Regions from separate parts of the Pseudomonas sp. TE12508 genome, predicted to be linked through region 1. Evidence: predicted binding sites of a transcription regulator. Region 1 holds the regulator's gene; each other region holds the start of a gene.
What was found. Region 1 encodes sigma-54, which starts transcription at its own class of promoters, with help from an activator protein. Its sites were predicted from a motif close to ANTGGCATNNANNTTGCTNT; they were not measured.
Positions count from the first base shown of each region.

Region 2: the regulator sigma-54 is predicted to act here: its motif matches at 3,898-3,917, upstream of flgB (flagellar basal body rod protein FlgB).
Region 3: the regulator sigma-54 is predicted to act here: its motif matches at 2,976-2,995, upstream of glnK (P-II family nitrogen regulator).
Region 4: the regulator sigma-54 is predicted to act here: its motif matches at 3,395-3,414, upstream of ACZ9IM_RS02195 (flagellar basal body rod protein FlgF).

Region 1 is NZ_JBWCCN010000005.1:129,333-135,160, reverse strand. Features, by position in the region: gene ACZ9IM_RS08580 (ZIP family metal transporter) at 1-385, shown strand, start outside; gene ACZ9IM_RS08575 (HPr family phosphocarrier protein) at 490-762, opposite strand; gene rapZ (RNase adapter RapZ) at 778-1,635, opposite strand; gene ptsN (PTS IIA-like nitrogen regulatory protein PtsN) at 1,638-2,102, opposite strand; gene hpf (ribosome hibernation-promoting factor, HPF/YfiA family) at 2,115-2,423, opposite strand; gene ACZ9IM_RS08555 (RNA polymerase factor sigma-54) at 2,503-3,996, opposite strand; gene lptB (LPS export ABC transporter ATP-binding protein) at 4,182-4,907, opposite strand; gene lptA (lipopolysaccharide transport periplasmic protein LptA) at 4,907-5,455, opposite strand; gene lptC (LPS export ABC transporter periplasmic protein LptC) at 5,442-5,828, opposite strand, start outside.
Region 2 is NZ_JBWCCN010000023.1:11,912-17,739, reverse strand. Features, by position in the region: gene ACZ9IM_RS26925 (ribonucleoside-diphosphate reductase subunit alpha) at 1-703, shown strand, start outside; gene flgE (flagellar hook protein FlgE) at 952-2,265, opposite strand; gene flgD (flagellar hook assembly protein FlgD) at 2,296-2,985, opposite strand; gene flgC (flagellar basal body rod protein FlgC) at 3,001-3,444, opposite strand; gene flgB (flagellar basal body rod protein FlgB) at 3,448-3,855, opposite strand; gene cheR (protein-glutamate O-methyltransferase CheR) at 4,274-5,101, opposite strand; gene ACZ9IM_RS26895 (chemotaxis protein CheV) at 5,148-5,828, opposite strand, start outside.
Region 3 is NZ_JBWCCN010000018.1:141,160-146,987, reverse strand. Features, by position in the region: gene sutA (transcriptional regulator SutA) at 1-315, opposite strand, end outside; gene ACZ9IM_RS23830 (secondary thiamine-phosphate synthase enzyme YjbQ) at 419-844, opposite strand; gene ACZ9IM_RS23825 (ammonium transporter) at 1,059-2,396, opposite strand; gene glnK (P-II family nitrogen regulator) at 2,432-2,770, opposite strand; gene ACZ9IM_RS23815 (accessory factor UbiK family protein) at 3,189-3,455, shown strand; gene ACZ9IM_RS23810 (BRO-N domain-containing protein) at 3,931-4,458, shown strand; gene ACZ9IM_RS23805 (N-acetyltransferase) at 4,747-5,208, shown strand; gene ACZ9IM_RS23800 (hypothetical protein) at 5,243-5,413, shown strand; gene ACZ9IM_RS23795 (YifB family Mg chelatase-like AAA ATPase) at 5,592-5,828, shown strand, end outside.
Region 4 is NZ_JBWCCN010000002.1:3,859-9,686, forward strand. Features, by position in the region: gene ACZ9IM_RS02180 (4a-hydroxytetrahydrobiopterin dehydratase) at 1-256, opposite strand, end outside; gene phhA (phenylalanine 4-monooxygenase) at 362-1,147, opposite strand; gene ACZ9IM_RS02190 (sigma-54-dependent phenylalanine hydroxylase transcriptional regulator PhhR) at 1,596-3,155, shown strand; gene ACZ9IM_RS02195 (flagellar basal body rod protein FlgF) at 3,469-4,209, shown strand; gene flgG (flagellar basal-body rod protein FlgG) at 4,255-5,040, shown strand; gene flgH (flagellar basal body L-ring protein FlgH) at 5,093-5,788, shown strand; gene ACZ9IM_RS02210 (flagellar basal body P-ring protein FlgI) at 5,795-5,828, shown strand, end outside.

The DNA.
Region 1 (5,828 bases):
AGGCATGGCGGTTGGCGTTTCGGCGGGCGGTGGCATGCCTGACGCCGACAGCCTGGCCATGGGCATCGCCTTGCAGGATGTGCCGGAAGGACTGGTCATTGCGTTGGTGTTGGCCGGAGCAGGGATGTCGCGGGTCAAGGCGTTCCTGATCGGTGCTGCATCAGGGTTGGTCGAGCCGGTCTTTGCATTGTTATGCGCCTGGCTGGTGAGCCTGGCCGAACTGCTGTTGCCTTTGGGGCTGGCACTGGCGGCTGGTGCGATGTTGCTGGTGGTGACTCACGAAGTCATCCCCGAATCGCGCCGCCATGGTCACGACAAACTGGCCAGCCTTGGGCTGCTGATCGGGTTTTGTCTGATGATGGTGATGGATACAGCGTTGACTTGAAAAACAGGATCAAAAGATCGCAGCCTCGTTTCACTCGACAGCTCCTACAAGGATCGGATGCCGTAGGAGCTGTCGAGTGAAACGAGGCTGCGATCTTTTGCTGTTTATTCGCCTTCGTCGAAGAAGTTGTTGATCAGTGCCACCAATGCATCCAGCGCTTCCTGTTCCTGCTCGCCTTCGGTATTCAGGTGAATTGTGGTGCCTTTGCCAGCGGCCAGCATCATCATGGCCATGATGCTTTTGCCGTCGATCATTGATTCCGGTGTACGGCCAACCCTGATCTGGCAAGGATACTGACCCGCTACCCCAACGAATTTTGCAGACGCGCGGGCATGCAGGCCCAGCTTGTTGATGATTTCGATTTCCAGAGCAGGCATCGCGATGTGAATCCTTTAGCTGAGGTCGCGGTGGCGGACCTGGACGTTCTTCAGGGTTTTTTGCAGGACCTGACCCAGACGTTCGGTCAGGTAGACAGAGCGGTGATGCCCGCCAGTGCAGCCAATGGCAATGGTGACATAGGCGCGATTGCTGGCGGCAAAGCGGGGTAGCCACTTGAGCAAGTATGAGGAAATGTCCTGGAACATCTCTTCTACGTCCGGCTGTGCCGCCAGGTACTCGGCCACCGGTTGATCGAGCCCGGACTGTGCCCGTAGCTCCGGCTTCCAGTAAGGGTTGGGCAGGCAGCGCACGTCGAACACCAGATCGGCGTCCACCGGCATGCCACGCTTGAACCCGAAAGATTCCACCAGGAACGCAGTGCCGGGCTCCGGCTGATTCAGCAGGCGCAGCTTGATGGTATCGCGTAGCTGATACAGGTTCAGATTGGTGGTGTTGACCTTGAGGTCAGCCAGATCGGCGATAGGCCCCAGCAGATTGGTTTCATCCTGGATCGCCTCCGCCAGCGAACGATTGGCGCTGCTCAACGGGTGACGACGGCGAGTTTCCGAAAAGCGCTTGAGCAAGGTTTCTTCGTCAGCGTCCAGATACAGCACATCGCACTGGATATGCCGGCTGCGGACCTCCTCCAGCAATTCGGGGAACCGTGACAGGTGGCTTGGCAAGTTGCGTGCATCGATGGACACGGCCACCAGCGGTTGTGCCAGTTCGGTGTGAATCAGCGCGCGTTCGGCCAGTTCCGGCAGCAAGCCGGCAGGCAGGTTGTCGATGCAGTAGTAGCCGTTGTCCTCGAGCACATCGAGGGCGGTACTTTTACCTGAGCCGGAGCGGCCACTGACGATGATCAGGCGCATGATTAGTGACCGTTCTGCTCGTCCAGGACAACCTGATACAAGGCTTGGTTGCTCGGGGCGCTGCGCAGTTTTTCACGCACTTCCTTGCGATCCAGCATGCTGGCAATCTGGCGCAGCAATTCCAGGTGTGCATCGGTGGCGGCTTCCGGGACCAGCAGCACAAACAGCAGGTCAACCGGGGCACCGTCGATGGCATCGAAATCGATAGGGGCTTCCAGGTGCAGCAGCGCACTGATTGGCGAGGTGCAGCCTTTGAGCCGGCAGTGGGGGATGGCGATGCCGTTGCCGAAACCGGTAGAACCGAGTTTCTCACGGGCAATCAAGGCCTCGAAGACGTCCTGCATTTCCAGATCCGGTACTTCGCGGTGGATAAGGTTGGCAATTTGCTCGAGGGCTTTCTTTTTACTGCCACCCGGCGCGTTCACTTGGGAACGGCCGGGGGTCAGGATGGTTTCTAGTCGGATCATGGATTGGGGGTGTTAACGACCGGTCGCGCCCTGGAGGAGGCTCTGGGTCTTTTCCTTATGCTTTTTAAGTTGGCGATCCAGCTTGTCGGTCAGCAGGTCGATGGCGGCATACATGTCCGTATGCTCGGCATTGGCGACCACTTCTCCGCCGGGAATATGCAGCGTGGCTTCGATCTTCTGCAGCAGTTTTTCGACGTTCATCGTGACTTGCACATTAGTGATCTTGTCGAAATGCCTCTCTAATCGGTCGAGTTTTTCGCCGATGTAGGTGCGCAGGGGTTCGGTCACTTCCAGTTGGTGTCCACTGATGTTGACTTGCATACAGCTTCTCCTTCGTTGCCAGTGCATAAAGCGGCAGGCAGAAATGCCTGCCACTGGAACGCTGTGGCGAGCCCGGCGGCTACATCAACCGCTTCCGTTCGCTGGAAGGCGCGATCCCCAGGGATTCGCGGTACTTGGCGACGGTGCGACGGGCTACCTGAATGCCTTGTGCCTCCAGTAAACCAGCGATCTTGCTGTCACTCAACGGCTTTTTCTGATTTTCCGCGGCAACCAGTTTTTTGATGATCGCGCGGATCGCCGTGGACGAGCATTCACCGCCTTCAGAGGTACTGACGTGGCTGGAAAAAAAGTATTTCAGTTCATAGATGCCCCGTGGGGTATGCATGAATTTTTGCGTGGTCACCCGTGAAATCGTCGATTCATGCATGCCGACTGCTTCGGCAATGTCATGCAGCACCAACGGCTTCATGGCTTCGTCACCGTATTCGAGAAAGCCGCGTTGATGCTCGACGATCTGGGTGGCGACTTTCATCAGGGTTTCATTGCGGCTTTGCAGGCTCTTGATGAACCAGCGAGCCTCCTGCAGCTGATTACGCATGAAGGTGTTGTCAGCGCTGGTATCGGCGCGGCGCACGAAACCGGCATATTGGGCATTGACCCGCAGGCGTGGCACCGATTCCTGGTTCAGCTCCACCAGCCAGCGCTCGTTGTCCTTGCGCACGATCACGTCGGGAACGACGTATTCGGCTTCGGTGGACTCGATTTGTGAGCCCGGGCGTGGATTGAGGCTCTGGACCAATTCGATGACCTGGCGCAGCTCATCTTCCTTGAGCTTCATGCGGCGCATCAGCTGGCTGTAATCGCGGCTGCCGAGCAGGTCGATGTAATCGGTGACCAGGCGCTTGGCTTCGGCCAGCCAAGGGGTCTTGGCGGACAACTGGCGCAGTTGCAGTAGCAGGCATTCACCGAGGTTGCGGGCGCCGATGCCAGCGGGTTCGAATTGCTGGATGCGGTGCAGGACGGCTTCGATTTCGTCCAGTTCGATGTCCAGCTCCGGGTCGAACGCTTCGAGGATTTCCTCGAGGGTTTCGTCCAGGTAGCCCTGATTGTTGATGCAGTCGATCAAGGTCACGGCGATCAGGCGATCGGTGTCGGACATCGGTGCCAGGTTCAGTTGCCAGAGCAAATGGCTTTGCAGGCTTTCACCGACCGATGTGCGGGTGGTGAAATCCCACTCGTCGTCATCGTTGCTCGGCAGGCTGCTGGCGCTGGTCTGGTAGACATCCTCCCAGGCTGTGTCGACGGGCAATTCGTTGGGGATGCGCTCGTTCCAGTCGCCTTCCTCAAGGTTGTCCACCGTCGGGGCGGTTTCCTGGTAGGAGGGTTCCTGAATGTCGGCGTTGGGTTTCTGTTCGGCGCTATCGGCCAAGGGGTCGGCGTTATCGAAGTCGTCGCCTTCTTCCTGGCGTTCGAGCATCGGATTGGACTCCAGAGCCTCCTGGATTTCCTGTTGCAGGTCCAGGGTCGACAATTGGAGCAGGCGGATGGCCTGTTGCAGCTGCGGTGTCATCGTCAGCTGCTGGCCCATTCTCAAGACTAGCGATGGTTTCATGGCAGGGGCTTAACACCTTATTCGCCGGCGCACATGCGCCATCCACTACAGGGCGCCGAAGCGCCAAACATAAGCAAATTATATGCCCGAAACTGAAGTGTTTGCCTAGAGCGCTGTAACAATAAAAAGTTATTGATTTTTTATTGAAGCGAGCGCTCCCTCGGCGACCCGGGCACCTCAGGTGCTTACAGGCGGAACTCGTGGCCCAGATACACTTCCTTGACCAGTTCATTGGCGAGGATGGTGGCGGAGTCACCTTCAGCAATCAGTTGGCCATCGTTGACGATGTAGGCGGTTTCGCAGATATCCAGGGTCTCACGAACGTTGTGGTCCGTGATCAACACGCCAATGCCTTTAGCCTTGAGGTGATGGATGATCTGCTTGATGTCGCCCACCGAAATCGGGTCCACGCCGGCGAAGGGTTCGTCGAGGAGGATGAATTTCGGGTTTGTAGCCAGTGCCCGGGCAATTTCCACACGGCGGCGTTCACCACCGGACAGGCTCATGCCGAGATTGTCGCGGATGTGATGGATGTGAAATTCCTGCAGCAGGCTTTCCAGCTCTTGGCGACGACCGGCCTGATCGAGCTCCTTACGGGTCTCGAGGATGGCCATGATGTTGTCGGCCACCGACAGTTTGCGGAAGATCGACGCTTCTTGCGGAAGATAGCCGATGCCCGCCTTCGCACGACCGTGCATCGGCTGGTGGCTGACGTCCAGGTCGTCGATCAGTACGCGGCCTTGATCGGCCTGTACCAGGCCGACAATCATATAGAAACAGGTGGTTTTACCGGCGCCGTTAGGGCCAAGCAGGCCGACGATCTGACCGCTGTCGATGGACAGGCTGACGTCGCGCACGACCTGACGGCTCTTGTAGCTCTTGGCCAGATGCTGAGCTTTCAGAGTTGCCATTACTGGGCCTTTTGCTCGTCGGTTTTCTTCTTCGGCTGGATCACCATGTCGATGCGAGGGCGTGCCTCGGTGACCTTGTTACCCGTGGCGCGACCGGCGCTCGCAAGCTTTTTGACCGTGTCGTAGACGATTTTCTCGCCTTGGGTGACGTTGTTGTCCTTATCGATGACCTTGGCGCGATCGATCAGCACTACGCGGTTTTGCGAGGCGTGGTACTGGATAGTTACGCCGTAGCCCTGGACCGGCTTGGTATCGCCCGCCGTTTGCAGTTGCTCGAAGTAGGCGAGGTTGCCCACCGAAGTTACCACGTCGATGTCGCCGGCCGGGGTGCGGGTGATGGTCACGGTATTGCCGGTGACCTTCATCGAGCCTTGGGTGATGATTACATCGCCCTTATAGGTGGCAACGCCGTTCTTGTCGTCCAGTTGGGCATCGTCGGCCTGAATGCGGATAGGCTGCTCTTGATCGTTCGGCAGAGCCCAGGCGCTCACGCTTCCCAGTGCTGCGCCCAGACTGAGCAAAATAGGGAGGGTTTTAACGAGCCTCATACTGTCCTCTTACGTTCGATAGCAGGTGTATCCTGCTTTCTTTCAAGTACGCTTTCATTCCGTTGCCTGTCGATACACCGCCGGCGCCGTCGATTCTAACGGGTTGATCGGTCTGCGCATATTGCTGCTGCGGGAACACTGTCATACGGGTGGTGGTAATCAGGGTTTTGCGGTTTTTTTCGTCGAAACGCGTGATACGTACCGAGTCAATCAGCTCGACCTGAGTGCCGTCCGGGTTGACTTCGCCGCGCTCGCTCTGGACGTGCCAGGGGAATTCGGTGCCACGGAACATGTTCAGGTCCGGATTGGTCAGCAACGTCACCTCGCTCGCTTTGACGTGTTCGACCTTGTCCGACGTCATCTCGTATTGCAG
Region 2 (5,828 bases), on a different contig from region 1:
CCTGATCGAGCAACGTGGCCAGAAGTACATCGACGTTGACCTGAACGAATCCCTGGACTGGGCACCGGTTCGCGCCCGTGTGCAGAAAGGCATTCGTAACTCCAACATCATGGCCATCGCACCGACCGCGACCATCGCCAACATCACTGGCGTGTCGCAGTCGATCGAACCGACCTACCAGAACCTCTACGTGAAATCGAACCTGTCGGGCGAATTCACCGTGATCAACCCGTACCTGGTTCGCGACCTGAAGGCTCGCGGTCTGTGGGACTCGGTCATGATCAACGACCTGAAGTACTACGACGGTTCGGTGCAGCAGATCGAGCGCATCCCGCAAGAACTCAAAGAGCTCTATGCAACTGCGTTCGAAGTGGACACCAAGTGGATCGTTGACGCGGCAAGCCGTCGTCAGAAGTGGATCGATCAGGCCCAATCGCTGAACCTGTACATCGCCGGCGCTTCGGGCAAGAAGCTGGACGTGACCTACCGCATGGCCTGGTACCGTGGTCTGAAAACCACCTACTACCTCCGTGCCCTGGCCGCGACCAGCACCGAGAAGTCGACCATCAACACCGGTAAGCTGAACGCTGTTTCCAGCGGCGGCAACCACGGTGACGACTCGGTCCTGGCAGCTCCTGCCGGCCCTGCTCCAGTGCCGAAGGCGTGCGCCATCGACGAGCCGGATTGCGAAGCTTGCCAATAAGCTGAGCCGGTGAGCGCTGAAAGGCGCTTACCTCGATAACCCCCGATGAGCCTCTGGCTTGTCGGGGGTTTTCTTTTGCCTGCTTTAAGTCAAAAGATCGCAGCCTCGCTTCGCTCGACAACTCCTATAGGGATCGCATGTCAATGTAGGAGCTGTCGAGCGAAGCGAGGCTGCGATCTGTATCTACCACCCACAAAAAAGCCCCTCTTGCGAGGGGCTCTTTGTGAAACGCTATTCGCTCACCAACATCAGGTCATCTGAATGATGGTCTGCATGATGGTGCTCTGGGTGGAGATGGTCTTGGCGTTTGCCTGGTAGTTGCTCTGGGCTTTGATCAGCTCGACCAATTCGTTGGTCAGGTTGACGTTGGACTCTTCCAGGGAGTTGGACACGACCGAACCCAGAGTGCCGGTTGTCGGCGCATCGACACCCGCCACGCCCGAGGCGAAGGTTTCTTTCCAGCGGGTACCACCGATCGGTTGCAAGCCTTGCTCGTTAGCGAAGCTGGCGACTGCAACCTGGCCGATCGCCTTGGTTTGCTGGTTGCTGAAGTTGGCGGTCATGACGCCGGTGGCGTCGATCGTCAGGCTGGAGATCTGGCCGGTGGCGTAACCATCCTGGAACTGGGCGGTACGAGCGGTTGGCGAGTTGTAAGAAGTGGTCAGCGCCATGTTGAACGCGATACCGCCAGTGGCAGCGACGGAACCGTTCGGGCCCCAGGTCACAGGAGTCGTCGCGGCGTTGGTAATGGTACCTGGCACCCAACCGGTCATTGTCAACGTGTTGCCGGTCTGGGTCCAGCCAGCACCCGCCGTCAGCGCATTGATGCTGCCATCGGAGTTGAAAGTGATGTCGGCGGTAATCGCCACTGGTGGCGTGGTAGCGGGGTTGGCCGGGGAACGACCATCCATGTAGGTGTGGACACGCCAGGCGTTGGTACCCGTTTTCACGTAGTACTGATCCATGGTGTGCTCGTTACCCTGGCTATCGTAGACCTTGGTGGAAATGGTCTTGTTATAGCTGTTGGTATCGGTCGGGCTGAACGTGGCCACGGTCGGTAATGTTTCCGCCGAATTCAGGTTCATCGTCTGATCGACCTTGGTGGTCGGGTTTGGCTTGAGGCTCGACGTATCAATCTTCAAGTCAGTCAACACACCGTTGATGATCTTGCCGTTGGCATCAACGCCATAACCCTGCAAACGGTTGCCGTTGTTATCGACCACATAGTTTTCAGCATCAGTCTTGAACGCACCGGCACGGGTGTAGCTCAGGGAGCCGTTGTCGCTGAGGATGAAGAAGCCGTTGCCCTGGATGCCCATGTCCAGCACGTTGCCGGTGTTGTTCACGTCGCCCTGGCCGAACTGCTGGGAAACGTTGGCCAGACGCACGCCGTTGCCGACGGTCTTGCTGCCGGTACCCAGGCGAGTGGCCGAGTACACGTCTTCGAATTCTGCACGGGAGGATTTGAAACCGGTGGTCGCGACGTTGGCGATGTTGTTGCCGGTCACGTCCAGTTGTTTGTTGGCTGCATAGAGACCGCTAAGGCCGATATTGAAAGACATATTCCACTCCTTGTGCCGTGTTAGTCGGCTCTATATACCAATGGTTTGTACTTTGGACAGGGCAACGCTGCCCATGCCTGCTAGGTTCAGCATCAACTCACCGCCGGTCTGGCTGATGGTCACGCTGTTAACGGTCGCTGGCAGATAAGTAATCAGCGATGTCGCCTTGCTGTCGATGGTGGCCGTTGCGCCGAAGGTGTAAGTACCCGCCGGTGCCACCGCGCCAGCATCGTCCTTGCCGTCCCAGATAAAACTGGCGTTACCGGCACTTTGACTGCCCAACTCGAGCGTACGGATGGTCTTGCCTTCCGAGTTGGTGATCTTGACGGTGGCAGCGGCAACCGAGGTTGGCACCACGACGGTACCGTTAAGGCTCTTGGAGGTGTCGACCATGGTTTTGTCGGTCTGCGCAATGACGGAGCGCCCCACCAGCGAAGAAGCCTGCAAGGCTTGCGAGGAGCTGTAGCTGCTGGCAAGGCCGCTGACCGTATCGTTCAGCGTGGTGATACCTTCCAGGCTACTGAACTGCGCCAACTGTGCCACGAACTCGCTGTTATCCTGAGGATCGAGCGGGTTCTGGTTTTTCAGCTGAGTCACCAACAGTTGCAGGAACGCGTCCTTGCCCAATGCCTGGCCGCCGGTAGCGGCCGAGGTCAGGCTGTCTTTGGTGGTAGTGGTCTGGACCGAAGAGTTGGCCAGAACATCGCTGATAACGCTCATACGAATCGCCCCTTATCACTGACCGAGGGTCAGGACCTTCTGCATCATGGTTTTGGCGGTATTCATCATTTCGGCGTTGGTCTGGAACGAACGGCTCGCGGAAATCATGTCGGCCATTTCTTCGACGACATTGACGTTCGGGTAATAGACGTAGCCCTTGCCATCAGCAGCCGGATGGTTCGGCTCGTAGCGCGCTTCAAGGTTGCTCTGGTCTTCGACCACGCCCAGCACTTGCACGCCTTGACCGGCAGCGTCCTGGTTCTGGAACAGCGAATCGCTGCCGCCGCTCTGGCCGCCCTGGAACATGGTGGCGAATACCGGGTGGCGGGCACGGTAGGTCTGGTCGATGCTCGACGAGACGGTCTCGGCGTTGGCGATGTTCGAGGCGACGGTGTTCAGACGAGTGGTCTGGGCACTCATGCCGCTACCGGCAATGTTGAAAACACTGGCAAGGGACATGACTTACTCTCCACGCAGGGCTGATACCAGCCCTTTGAATTTACTGTTGAGCAGGGTGAAGCTGGCCTGGAAGTTAACCGCGTTTTCCGCGTAGTTCGACTGTTCCAGTTGGGCGTCCACGGTGTTCTGGTCGATCGACGGTTGCATCGGCGTGCGATACATCAGCGACTCGTCGCCATTGCCCATGCCTTCAGCTTCGATGTGACGGCTGTTGGTCATGTTCAAGGCGAACTTGCCGTTTTTGGTTTTCTCGTTTTGCTCGGCGAGCACTTTCGAGAAATCCAGATCCCGAGCCTTGTAGTTCGGGGTGTCGGCGTTGGCGATGTTGTTGGCCAGGACTTCGGCACGCTGAGCGCGGAAGCCCAGGGCTTGTTCATGGATACCGAGCGCTTTATCGAAGCTGATGCTCATGTCGGGAAACCTTCGGGTGACCTGATTTTTCGTAACATGGACATAGCAAGCGGCGTGCCAATTCAAAAAAGCCCGTAAACCGGGGCTTTGCGCGCGGTGGCAAGCCGGCAATGCCAGAAAAGCGGCAACCGATTTCCGCCGCCTGCCGCTTTTCTGCCGCTTATCACCATCGCCAGAACAACAACTGCCCCCTTGTGGGAGCTGACTGTGGCGAGGGGGCTTGCCCCCGTTTGAGTGCGTAGCACTCATAGGATTTTGGCTACATCAGAGATTTTAGGTCTGCTTCGCAGCCCAACGGGGGCAAGCCCCCTCGCCACAGCCCGCTCCCACAGGGGTTGTGGTGATTTTGAGAGATAATTACGGGCATAAAAAAACGGGAGCCCCCTGAGGACTCCCGTTTTTTTATGCCGTCAACGAATCACTTCGCCTGATAAATGATCCCCGGGCTGCACTGGACCATCTGGTAATGGTCCGGCAAACCGTTCAGCGCCTCGGACGCGCCAAGGAACAGATAACCGCCCGGCTTCAGCGTGCTGTGGATGCGCAACAGGATGTCTTTCTTCACCTCGGCGGAGAAGTAGATCAGCACGTTGCGGCAGAACACGATGTCAAACTTGCCCAGGCTCGCATAGCTGTCCAGCAGGTTGAACGAGCGAAATTCCACCCGACTCTTGATCGGCGCCTTGATCGCCCAACGTCCCGGCCCTTTCGGGTCGAAGTAACGCTGAAGGCGCTCGGGCGACAGACCGCGGCCGATGGCCAGGCTGTCGTACTCGCCGGTCTTGCAGTTGGTCAGCATGGTGCCGGACAGGTCAGTGGCAACGATCTGCACGCCCATCTTCAACTGGCCCATGTTGACCCGTTCGAACTCATCGATGGACATCGACAGAGAATACGGTTCCTGACCCGACGAACACGCCGCCGACCAGATCCGCAGGCGCTGGCCGGGGCTTGCCTTGATCGCTGCAGGCAAGACCTTGTTCTTCAAGACTTCAAACGGATAGGTGTCACGAAACCACAAGGTTTCGTTGGTGGTCATGGCATCCACCACCATCTCGCGCAAACCACTGCGCGGCTGAGTCTGGATGCGCTGAACCAGCTCACCCAGAGATTTGATGCCCTGCTGTTCCATCAGTTTGTTGAGACGGCTCGAGACCAGGTATTGCTTGTTTTCACCGAGCAAAATGCCACAGGCTTTTTCCAGGAATACCCGGAACTGTTCAAAATCCAAATTACCCGTAGACAAAGATGCCGCCTCTTAAATCGTGTTGACCGCCAGGGACAGAAGGCCCCTAGCTGTTATCTGCTGCTTTGATCCGGTCGACTACCCGGGATGCCAGGTCATCAGGACGGAATTTGGCCAGAAAGTCATCGGCACCGACCTTCTTGACCATCGCCTGATTGAACACACCCGACAACGAAGTGTGCAGGATGATATGCAGCTTTTGCATGCGCGGATCACTGCGGATTTCGGCCGTCAGGGTGTACCCGTCCATCTCCGGCATCTCGATGTCGGAGATCATCATCAGGAACTCTTCTTCCGGCTTCTTGCCCTCATCGACCAGCTTGCGCAGGTAATCCAGCGCTTGCCGACCGTCGTTCAACGCCACCACTTCGACGCCGACGGTTTGCAGGCAACGGGTCACCTGCTTACGCGCCACCGATGAGTCGTCGACCGTTAGCACGCGCAAGGACAACGCCTTGTGCTGAGTATCGACATCCACCACGCCCACCGAAATCGCTTCCGGTGTCGGTGACACTTCCGCCAGCACCTTCTCGACGTCGATGATTTCGACTAACTGATTGTCGACCCGAGTCACCGCCGTCAAGTAATGATCGCGCCCGGTGCCCTTGGGTGGCGGATGAATCTCCTCCCAGTTCATGTTGACGATGCGCTCTACTGATCGAACCAGGAAACCCTGAGTCTTGGTGTTGTACTCCGTGATGATCACGAAGGGATTGCTTTGATCTTT
Region 3 (5,828 bases), on a different contig from region 1:
CCGGCTGCCGTACTTGTTATCAGGCTTCTTGGGAGGATCGGCGACCACATTGGCCTCCACTTCCTGCACTTTGCCGCCCCGCGCAAGAAACTCTTCCATGGCCTTGGCCAGGGCGTCGCGCTCCTTGTTCTTGGCTTCAACGCTCGGCAGTTCATCGACCGATACCGCAGCCTTGGCCTTGCCTTTGGCAGTCGGAACGGGCGTATCACCGCCGTCATCTTCAGCGACGTCTTCTACCGCCGCTTCAAGGCCTTCTTCGGTTTCATCTTCGTCGCCTACTTCGAGGTCGTCGTTTTCCAGATCATCGTCGCTCATGTTCTACCTCATGACTTGCGAAAAGCAGATTAGTTATAGCCCAGCTTTGCCGTCTGTCGACGGCTGCCGGAAAAAAATCAACCACCGCTGGTAACCAGCGGTTTTATGCCCCTTCACCGTGCACGGTGGCGAGGACTTTACGGGCACCGCCATGATCACGGTGCTCGCCCAGATAAACACCTTGCCAGGTCCCCAACGCCAGTCGGCCTGCCGAGATCGGCAAACTGAGCTGACAGCCAAGTACGCTGGCCTTGAAGTGCGCCGGGAGGTCGTCCAGGCCTTCGTCGTTATGCTCATAGCCGTCTGTTCCTTGTGGGATCAGACGATTGAAAAATCGTTCGAAGTCGCGACGTACCGCCGGATCGGCGTTCTCGTTTATGGTCAACGACGCCGAGGTATGCTGTAGCCACAAATGCAACAGACCGACCCGACACGCCTTGAGTTCAGGCAAGCCAGCGAGTAATTCGTCCGTTACCAGATGAAAGCCCCGGGGCCGTGCTCGCAAGGTGATCAGAGTCTGTTGCCACATACAGTTCTCCGCACGTTCGGGGCGCATTCTAGCGCGCTCTGGAAAAAAACAAAGGCCCTAATATTCCTTCAATCGTGTAAGCCATTGGCCGCAGAAAAACGCCCGTCGTAAACGGGACTGAACGTGTATGAAAAAACCTTTCAGCCCTTCCTTCACTGACAAATTCCAGACAAAAAAATGCCCGGCAAGCCGGGCAAGTTTTTCATGCGCGTGCTTACAAGTTGTAGCCGCGTTCGTTGTGAAGCGCCAGATCGATGCCGACAGCTTCTTCTTCCTCGGTGATACGCAGACCCATGACAGCGTCCAGGACCTTGAGGATGATAAAGGTGACGATCGCGGTGTAGATCACCGTGAAGCCCACGCCTTTGCACTGGATCCAGACTTGAGCAGCGATGTCGGTAACGGTACCGAAACCGCCCAGCGATGGTGCCGCGAACACACCGGTCAGGATTGCGCCGAGGATACCGCCGATACCATGCACGCCGAAGGCATCCAGGGAATCGTCATAACCGAGTTTGCGTTTCAGGGTGGTGGCGCAGAAGAAGCACACCACGCCCGCCGCCAGACCGATCACCAGAGCGCCCATCGGGCCCACGGTGCCTGCCGCCGGAGTGATTGCAACCAGACCGGCCACCACACCCGAAGCGATACCCAGTGCGCTTGGTTTGCCGTGGGTGATCCACTCGGCAAACATCCAGCCCAGCGCCGCAGCAGCGGTGGCGATCTGGGTGACCAGCATCGCCATGCCGGCAGTGCCGTTGGCGGCGGCAGCGGAACCGGCGTTGAAACCGAACCAGCCGAACCACAGCATTGCAGCGCCCATCAGGGTGTAGCCGAGGTTGTGCGGAGCCATCGGGGTGGTCGGGAAACCTTTACGCTTGCCCAACACCAGGCAGGCAATCAGACCGGCCACACCGGCGTTGATGTGCACCACGGTGCCGCCGGCGAAGTCGAGAACGCCCCAGTCCCACATCAGGCCGCCGTTGCCGGACCAGACCATGTGCGCGATCGGTGCATAAACCAGGGTGAACCAGATGCCCATGAAGATCAGCATGGCGGAGAACTTCATCCGCTCGGCGAACGCACCGACGATCAACGCGGGGGTGATGATGGCGAAAGTCATCTGGAAGGTGATGAAGACCGCCTCGGGGAATAGTGCCGCAGGACCGGTCAGGCTCGAAGGCGTGACACCGGCGAGGAACGCCTTGCCCATGCCGCCAAAGAACGAGTTGAAGTTGACGACGCCCTGCTCCATGCCGGTGGTGTCGAACGCAATGCTGTAGCCATAAATGACCCACAGAATGCTGATCAGACCAGTAATGGCGAAACACTGCATCATCACGGAAAGAATGTTTTTCGAGCGAACCATGCCGCCGTAGAACAGCGCGAGGCCGGGAATGGTCATGAACAGCACAAGGGCTGTCGAGGTCATCATCCAGGCGGTATCGCCGGAATTGAGGACTGGGGCCGCCACTTCGTCTGCCGCCATGGCCAGGCCGGGCATTACGAGGGACAACAGGGCTCCTAGCCCTGCGATTTTACGCAGAGTCATATTGTTTTCTCCTGGGGCGTTGGGTTTGTGGCGGCTTAGATTGCGTCGGTATCGGTTTCGCCGGTACGGATGCGAATCGCCTGTTCCAGATTGACCACGAAGATCTTGCCGTCACCGATCTTGCCGGTGTTGGCGGCCTTGGTTATCGCCTCGATAACCCGGTCCAGATCCTTGTCGTCAATGGCGACATCGATCTTCACCTTGGGCAGAAAATCGACCACGTACTCCGCGCCGCGATACAGCTCGGTGTGACCCTTCTGCCGACCGAAGCCTTTGACCTCAGTAACGGTAATGCCCTGCACGCCGATCTCGGACAGCGACTCGCGCACGTCGTCCAGTTTGAACGGCTTGATGATGGCAGTGACTAGCTTCATGAAAACTCTCTCCCGAATTGGTGGACTTGCCCCAGGAAAACAAACCCGACTCAAGTCTAAGCGCAGTGCCTGGCTTTGTAACGCATCGTTCGGCCTTACCTGCCCGTCCGACGCCAGCTAACCACTCCGCACGAAACTTCCCCCGTTCCGCTTGGCGCACTGCATTCGTCACAGCGACTGCATCAGTGCATGGGTCACCAGCGACTAAGCAGAAAGCTTGCCATCTATCCAAAACCCATTGATTTCAATACCTTGGCCGCTACCGAAGAGCCTTTCGCCCAATTGACGCAACCGTTACGCACAACAACAGTGCGCGGCTGCCCACTCGACTGCGCGAAAAGCGTGCATCGCAGCTGCCGAGATTGACTATAGACACTGCGTGATACACTGCCCGCCATTGTTGACAGGAACATTTCCCATGCTCGCGCCCAAAGACTTCCTCGACGCCCTGAGCGGCACCGCCTCCCGCCTCTTCAGCGGCGACACCCCACTGCCGAAAAGCGAAATCGAAAGCCAGTTCAAGGCTCTGTTGCAGAGCGGCTTCAGCAAGCTGGATCTAGTGAGCCGGGAAGAGTTCGATAGCCAGATGGTCGTGCTGGCACGCACCCGTGCACGGTTGGAGAGCCTTGAGGCGAAAGTGGCGGAGCTGGAAGCGAAGCTCAACCCACCTGCTGACGCCGAGTAATCCGATCGTTCCCACGCTCTGCGTGGGAATGCTGCCAGGGACGCTCCGCGTTCCACTCCAGATGTGACGCAGAGCGTCACGGGATGCATTCCCACGCAGAGCGTGGGAACGATCATTCAATGTGTTCTGTAGGAGCTGCCGAAGGCTGCGATCTTTTGATCTTTAAGCCCTCAATAACCCCGGCAACGTCCTACAAGAAAACCACCGCCGTCCGATTGCGTCGCAAAGCCCCGGTTTCTAAGCTCACCCAATGCTGAATGTTCAGCACTGGGTTTGGCGACCCGGAAGCTTAAGGCGCACGACGACCATCCGATGGCGGGCTTATTCCCGCCACATCGAGTCATGGCGGTTGTGCGTGGGAGATCTTCGGGTCTGCCGGGTTCCTTTTGCTCCGGTTCGCCAACCCGCGTACAGCTGCCACCCAATCGTTTGGCGACGATTGACGGCAGCCCCTTTTGCAAAAGGAGCTGTATCAATGAATAGCGATGACGCTTATCTGATTCCCCACATCTTCACCCGCCACAAACTCCACCTCCACGCCCTCCTCCTGGAAAACCAAGCCTGGTTCAGCGCCCGAGACCTCGGCCGCCTACTCCGCCTCTTCCTCGACGAACGAGCGCTACGCAAACTCGATCCCGACCAACACCAAACCGTACAAATGCTCATCCACGGAGCCATCGAAAACACTCTGCTGATCAGCGAATCCGGCGTCTACGCGTTACTGGTTTACCACTACTGCCCCGAATACCGAGGCCTGCGCGAATGGCTGACCCACGACGTAGTGCCAGCCCTCAGAGACGCCCAACAACCCGCCTCAACAGAGCGCCCTTTTCTGAGCCTGCTGAATTGGCCGCAGATGTCATTGAGTTTGCTGCACTGGAACAACCAGCCGTGGATTCGGTTGCAGGATGTGCCGCAGCTGCTGGCTGATCGGGAACAGGCAACACGCCCGGCGGTGGGGTCTTGGTGGAAAAGGGCTTCGCGGATGCTGCAGTCCTTTTGAGTACGCTGCTGCCTCAGAGAACTCCCGAATCTCTATGGCCACGTAAATCATTGCAGTAGCCATTTTCTGCGCCAGCCTATGGATAGTCCGTTGGTTCCAACGTCCTTCACTCACGTAAGTACCGTCCTACAACCACTGTCCCCTGCACCTGATTACGTAGACATCCCCGTCTTCGATACCTTCTCTCGCCTTGATTCAACCAGAACAAAAGCGATGAGAAGAAATGGGAAAAGAACTGAACTTCGCAACCAGACTTTTAGATCGAACGCGCGAAAGCTCGCATACAAAATGTTTGTTAAGGACATCGCTCCTCAAGCTTCAAAATTCGACGAATCAGCATTGAAGTTCGACCCGATTACCTCTGCCGCTATTGATGCATGCCACCTATGGGAAGGAGCAGCAATTTACCCATGGGATAAGATTCAGGACTGGAAGTGCAAAGATGATAAAGGCTTGGATTTAGCGATTTGGTATGAGCAGAAGCTATGTGGGTTGTGCTATGCGACTCCGCGAAGAAGCACAATCTGTGTCAAGGTCATCCTTTTGCAGGGCCACCCGGACAAAATGCATCCGCTACGCGGCTGGATCGCCCCTATGGCGCTATCAGTTACAGATGTATATGCACGGATGCTGGGATGCAAAGAGATCGAGATACAGGATCCTGATCCGAATGTTGTTTTTTACTATCAACAACTCGGATTTGTTTTCGACCAGACCGGCCGCCTTGTCATTTACCTGGACGGCCAATAACATCAACACATGCATCCAAACACACGAGGTTTGTATGAGCCCCAAAAAGCGAAAGGCCAAGCTGCTACAAATTGTTGAGTTTCACGCCGAAGCAATCCGTCTAGCCGGCAATGTGTCGGCCAATCAACGTCGGTTTCTTGAGGTCGCAGCAGCTTACGGAAAAGAACTTGAGCCTAGCGGCCTGCTCGCTGGTGGAAGAGCTTGAGGATTATTTTGAAGAAACCGCCTTAATGGCGGTTTTTTTTCGCCTCGTAATTGGCGTGCATGGGGATTCGCAACATCCAGTGAAAGTTTGTCGCCCCAAACATCCCACCAAATCCCCCTCCCCCTACTACCCTTCAAAAACCGCAGGAAGCGGTCCCTGTACAGCTCAAGGAACGACCATGTCCCTCTCCATCGTCCACAGCCGCGCCCAGGTTGGCGTGGAAGCGCCCGCCGTTACCGTAGAAGTCCACCTGGCCAACGGGTTGCCGTCACTGACAATGGTCGGTTTGCCCGAAGCCGCCGTGAAGGAAAGCAAAGACCGGGTGCGCAGCGCGATCATCAATTCCGGCCTGCAATTTCCGGCACGGCGCATCACCTTGAATCTCGCCCCTGCCGACTTACCGAAGGACGGCGGA
Region 4 (5,828 bases), on a different contig from region 1:
CGGTGACTTTGCCCCACTCGGTCAGCAGGCCTGGGTGGTGACCTTCGGCCTCGGAAATTTCACCGACGGCGTTGGTGAACGCCAGCGCGTGTTTGAAGTTCTTGAACAGGAAAACTTTTTCCAGCTGCATCACGCTGTCGCGAACTTCGATGTTCCAGTCAGGGATCTGCTTGATCAGGATCGGCAATTCTTCGTCGCTGACCTGAGGGGCGTCGGCGCGGCAGGCTTCGCAATGGGCTTGGTTTAATGTGGACATGATGTGTTCCTGAAATCGAGTGTTTTGAAAAACGGTCGTCAGTGGGACCACGCTAAAGCAAAGCGGCGATCCGTAACAGACTCACTTGATGCCAAAAGACGCGGGTCACGCGGCTTTTGGCGGAAATTTCGGCGCGCGCAACCCCAGCTGCATACCTTGCTTGACCATGCCCATGATGTCTTCGTGGGCCAGATCGAACAGGCGCTTGAGGTTCGGCAGGACAAAGTACAGCGGTTGCAGAATGTCGATGCGGTACGGCGTGCGCATGCATTCCAGCGGGTCGAAGGCCTGATGCTCAGGCTCGTTCGACAAGCAGTAAACGGTTTCTTTGGGCGAGGACAGAATGCCGCCGCCATAGATGCGCAGGCCTTGCGGCGTGTCGACCAGGCCGAACTCGATGGTCATCCAGTACAGGCGCGCCAGGTACACGCGTTCTTCCTTGGAGGCCTGTAGGCCCAGTTTGCCGTAGGTGTGGGTGAATTCGGCAAACCAGGGGGTGGTCAGCAGCGGACAGTGGCCAAAGATCTCGTGGAAAATGTCCGGTTCTTGCAGGTAATCCAGCTCTTCGCGGGTACGAATAAACGTCGCCACCGGGAACTGCTTGTTCGCCAGCAATTCGAAAAAGGTCTGGAAGGGAATCAGTGCGGGGACTCGGGCAACCTGCCAACCGGTGGTTTCACCGAGGACCTTGTTGATTTCACCGAGTTGCGGAATGCGGTCGTGGGGCAGACCGAGTTTTTCGATACCGTCCAGGTATTCCTGGCACGCACGGCCCTCGACCACTTTCAGTTGGCGAGTGATCAGCGTGTTCCACACCGCGTGTTCTTCGGCGGGGTAGTCGATAAAACCTTGCGCATCGGGCTCACGAGCCACGTATTGCGTCTGCTTCATGCTGCTCTCCTGCTAGGGGATTCGTTCTTGTTGTGTGTACAGCTATGGACCTAGAAATACTCCAAGGCGTGCGGTGTTGCAGCAGGTGATTGTCGTTGCATGCAGGAAAAATCTGCACTTTTCGTAAAATATTCGTTACGGATTGATCGCTGTGGCGCAAGTATTGATATTTGCGGGTTTGAAATGGCTCACAGGTGTCACATAATCTTGACGACTATTTGAGTGCCTCGGCAGAAAAATACGTCGGTCTGGCAAGTACCCCTGTGGGAGCGGGTTGTGGTGAGGGGGCTTGCCCCCGTTGGGCTGCGAAGCAGCCCCAAAATCTCTGATGCGCCAAAGATCTTGTGAGTGCTGCGCACTCAAACGGGGGCAAGCCCCCTCACCACGGCCCGCTCCCACAGGTTGTGCGCTCGGCATCAACCTCACTCACCGTTTTGTGGGCCTTTATATGCGTATCAAAGTTCACTGCCAGAACCGCATCGGTATTCTGCGCGACATTCTCAACCTGCTGGTCGAGTACGGGATCAACGTCGCTCGCGGCGAAGTGGGCGGTGAGCACGGCAATGCGATCTACCTGCACTGCCCGAACCTGATCAACATTCAGTTTCAGGCGTTGCGTCCGAAGTTTGAGGCGATTGGCGGAGTATTCGGCGTCAAGCGCGTAGGGCTGATGCCCAGCGAGCGTCGGCACATGGAGCTCAATGCCTTGCTTGGTGCCTTGGAGTTTCCGGTGCTGTCGATCGACATGGGCGGCTCCATCGTCGCGGCCAACCGTGCGGCTGCGCAGTTGCTCGGGGTGCGGGTGGACGAGGTGCCGGGGATTCCGCTGTCGCGGTACGCCGAGGATTTCGATCTGCCGGAACTGGTGCGGGCCAACAAGTCACGGATCAACGGCTTGCGGGTCAAGGTCAAGGGCGATGTGTTTCTCGCCGACATCGCGCCGCTGCAATCGGAGCATGACGAAAGCGAGGCCATGGCCGGTGCGGTGTTGACGTTGCACCGGGCGGACCGGGTGGGCGAGCGCATCTATAACGTGCGCAAGCAGGAATTGCGCGGCTTCGACAGTATTTTCCAAAGCTCGAAAGTGATGGCGGCGGTGGTGCGCGAAGCGCGGCGCATGGCCCCGCTGGATGCGCCGCTATTGATAGAAGGCGAAACCGGCACCGGCAAAGAGTTGTTGGCGCGGGCCTGTCACTTGGCGAGCCCGCGTGGGCAGTCACCGTTGATGGCGCTCAACTGTGCCGGTCTGCCGGAGTCCATGGCCGAGACCGAATTGTTCGGCTACGGTCCTGGTGCCTTCGAAGGCGCGCGGGCCGAAGGCAAGCTTGGGCTGTTGGAGCTGACGGCGGGCGGTACGTTGTTCCTCGACGGCGTCGGTGAAATGAGCCCTCGCTTGCAGGTGAAATTGCTGCGCTTTCTGCAGGACGGTTGCTTCCGTCGTGTCGGCAGCGATGAAGAGGTCTATCTGGATGTGCGGGTGATCTGCGCAACGCAAGTGGATTTGTCCGAGCTGTGCGCTCGCGGTGAGTTTCGCCAGGATTTGTACCACCGTTTGAACGTGCTCTCGCTGCACATCCCGCCGCTGCGCGAATGCCTCGACGGACTGGCGCCGCTGGTGGAGCACTTCCTCGATCAGGCCAGTCGGCAGATCGGTTGCCCGTTGCCGAAACTGGCGCCAGCGGCCATGGAACGGCTCAGTCACTATCACTGGCCGGGCAATGTGCGACAGTTGGAAAACGTACTGTTCCAGGCGGTTTCCCTGTGCGACGGCGGGACGGTCAAAGCTGAACATATTCGTCTGCCGGATTACGGTGTGCGTCAGCCCCTCGGCGATTTTTCGCTTGAGGGTGGTTTGGACGAGATTGTCGGGCGCTTTGAGAAAGCGGTGCTGGAGCGTTTGTATTCCGAGCATCCGAGCAGTCGGCAACTGGGCAAGCGGTTGGGGGTTTCGCATACGACCATTGCCAATAAGTTGCGTGAGTATGAGGTTGGTAAAGACAACACCTGACTGATCGTTCCCACGCTCTGCGTGGGAATGCCTCAATGGACGCTCTGCGTCCGCTCTTGGGACGCGGAGCGTCCCGGGCTGCATTCCCACGCAGAGCGTGGGAACGATCAGGTGACGGAAACTGAGGATTGCCGCGAAGCGGCATAACACCGCCGGTTTTTCGTCTTCGATACATTCCCCCAATCCCCTCTGAATCCCTCAAGTCCTTTGTTTGCCGGGCCCTGCGCCGCCAGAAAAAAGTTGGTCTGCAAATTGCTTATGGCTCAGCAGTACAGCGGTGGGCGGCAAACGTCCGGCATGCAGAGGAAAGAGTGTGGACAAGTACCTTTATGTGGCAATGACCGGCGCCAGCCAGAATGCACTGGCGCAGAAGGCTCATGCCAACAACCTGGCGAACATCTCTACCAACGGTTTTCAGAAGGACCTGGAACAGGCTCGTTCGATGCCAGTGTTTGGTGACAGCTTTCCGGCGCGTGCGTTTGCCATGAGCGAACGTCCGGCCACCGACTTCTCCCCTGGCTCGCTGGTAGAAACCGGTCGCGACCTCGATGTCGCGGTGCAAGGCAACGGCTGGATCGCCGTGCAGAACCCCGATGGCGGTGAAAGCTACGTGCGCACCGGCAGCTTGAACGTTGACGCCCTGGGCGTGCTGCGTGCCGGCAACGGTATGCCGGTGGTAGGCAATGGCGGGCCGATTGCCGTGCCGCCCGAGCAGCAAATCGAAGTCGGCGAAGACGGCACCATCAGTATTCGTGCGATGGGCGAAGGTCCACGGGTGATGGCCGAAGTCGACCGCATCAAACTGGTCAACCCGGACTTCAAGAACATGACCAAAGGCCTGGACGGTTCGATCCACACCAAGGACGGCAAGCCGGCGCAGGCCGATGCCAACGTCAAACTGGTGTCCGGGTTCCTTGAGTCGAGCAACGTCAATGCCGTGGAAGAAATGACTTCGGTGCTGGCGCTGGCCAAGCAGTTCGAGCTGCACATCAAGATGATGAACACCGCCAAAGACGATGACCAGGCCATGGCTCGGGTCTTGCAGATCAGCTAATTATCAGAACGTCGCGCCGTAAAACAGGCGCACGAGGAGAATCGAATGCTTCCGGCTCTATGGGTTGCCAAAACAGGTCTGTCCGCCCAGGACACCAACCTCACCACCATTTCCAACAACCTGGCGAACGTATCGACCACGGGTTTCAAACGTGACCGCGCCGAGTTCCAGGACTTGCTGTATCAGATCAAACGCCAGCCAGGCGCCCAGTCGACCCAGGACAGCGAATTGCCGTCGGGTCTGCAAGTGGGTACCGGTGTGCGCATCGTCGGCACCCAGAAAAACTTCACCGCCGGCAGCCTGCAAACCACCGAGCAACCGTTGGACATGGCCATCGACGGTCGCGGTTTCTTCCAGATCCTGCAGCCGGACGGCACCACGTCCTACACCCGTGACGGTACGTTCCACCTGGATTCCAACGGCCAGATCGTCAACGCCAGCGGTTTCGCCCTTGAACCGGCTATTGTCATTCCGAACGACGCCCAGACCTTCACCGTCGGTCGTGACGGCACCGTGTCCATCACCGTCGCCGGCAACCCGGCCTCTCAGGTGATCGGCAACCTGCAAACCGCCGACTTCATCAACCCGGCCGGTCTGCAAGCGGTGGGTAACAACCTGTTCCTGGAAACCGCTGCCAGTGGCGCGCCGCAAGTCGGCACCCCGGGCCTCGCCGGTTTCGGCACCACGCTGCAGAACACTCTGGAAACCTCGAACGTCAGCACCGTAGAAGAGATGGTCAACATGATCACCACTCAGCGCGCCTACGAGATGAACTCCAAGGTGATCTCCACCGCCGATCAGATGCTCTCGTTCGTAACGCAGAATCTGTAATCAAGTCTATGAGGCGGCCATGAGGCCGCCTGCAACACCGTGAGGTAGGGTCATGAATCGCTTTGTATCTGTTCTGGCACTGAGTGGGGTCGTCGTGCTCGCGGGCTGCGTCGCTCCGCCGCCCAAGCCCAATGACCCTTACTACGCCCCGGTGTTGCCGCGCACGCCGCTGCCGGCTGCCGCCAATAACGGCTCGATCTACCAGGCCGGTTTCGAACAGAACCTGTACAGCGACCGCAAGGCGTTCCGGGTCGGTGACATCATCACCATCACCCTGAACGAGCGCACCCAGGCGAGCAAGAACGCCAACTCGCAGATCGACAAGAACAGCAAGACCGACATCGGCCTGAGCTCGTTTTTCGGGGGCGGCCTGAGCACCAGTGATCCAGTGGGCAGCGGTAGCCTGAGTCTGGACGTCGGTTATGAAGGTGACCGCGCCACCAAGGGCGACAGCAAGTCCGGCCAGAGCAACAGCCTGACCGGTTCGATCACCGTGACCGTCGCCGACGTGTTGCCCAACGGCATCATCGCCGTGCGCGGCGAGAAGTGGCTGACCCTGAATACCGGTGATGAGCTGGTGCGGATTGCCGGCCTCGTTCGCGCCGATGACATCGCCACCGACAACACCGTGTCGTCGACCCGCGTCGCCGATGCACGCATCACCTATTCGGGCACCGGTGCGTTTGCCGATGCGAGTCAGCCAGGCTGGTTCGACCGTTTCTTCCTCAGCCCGCTGTTCCCTTTCTAGGTGGCTATGTTGAATCTTAAACACCTGATGGTGGGCGTCC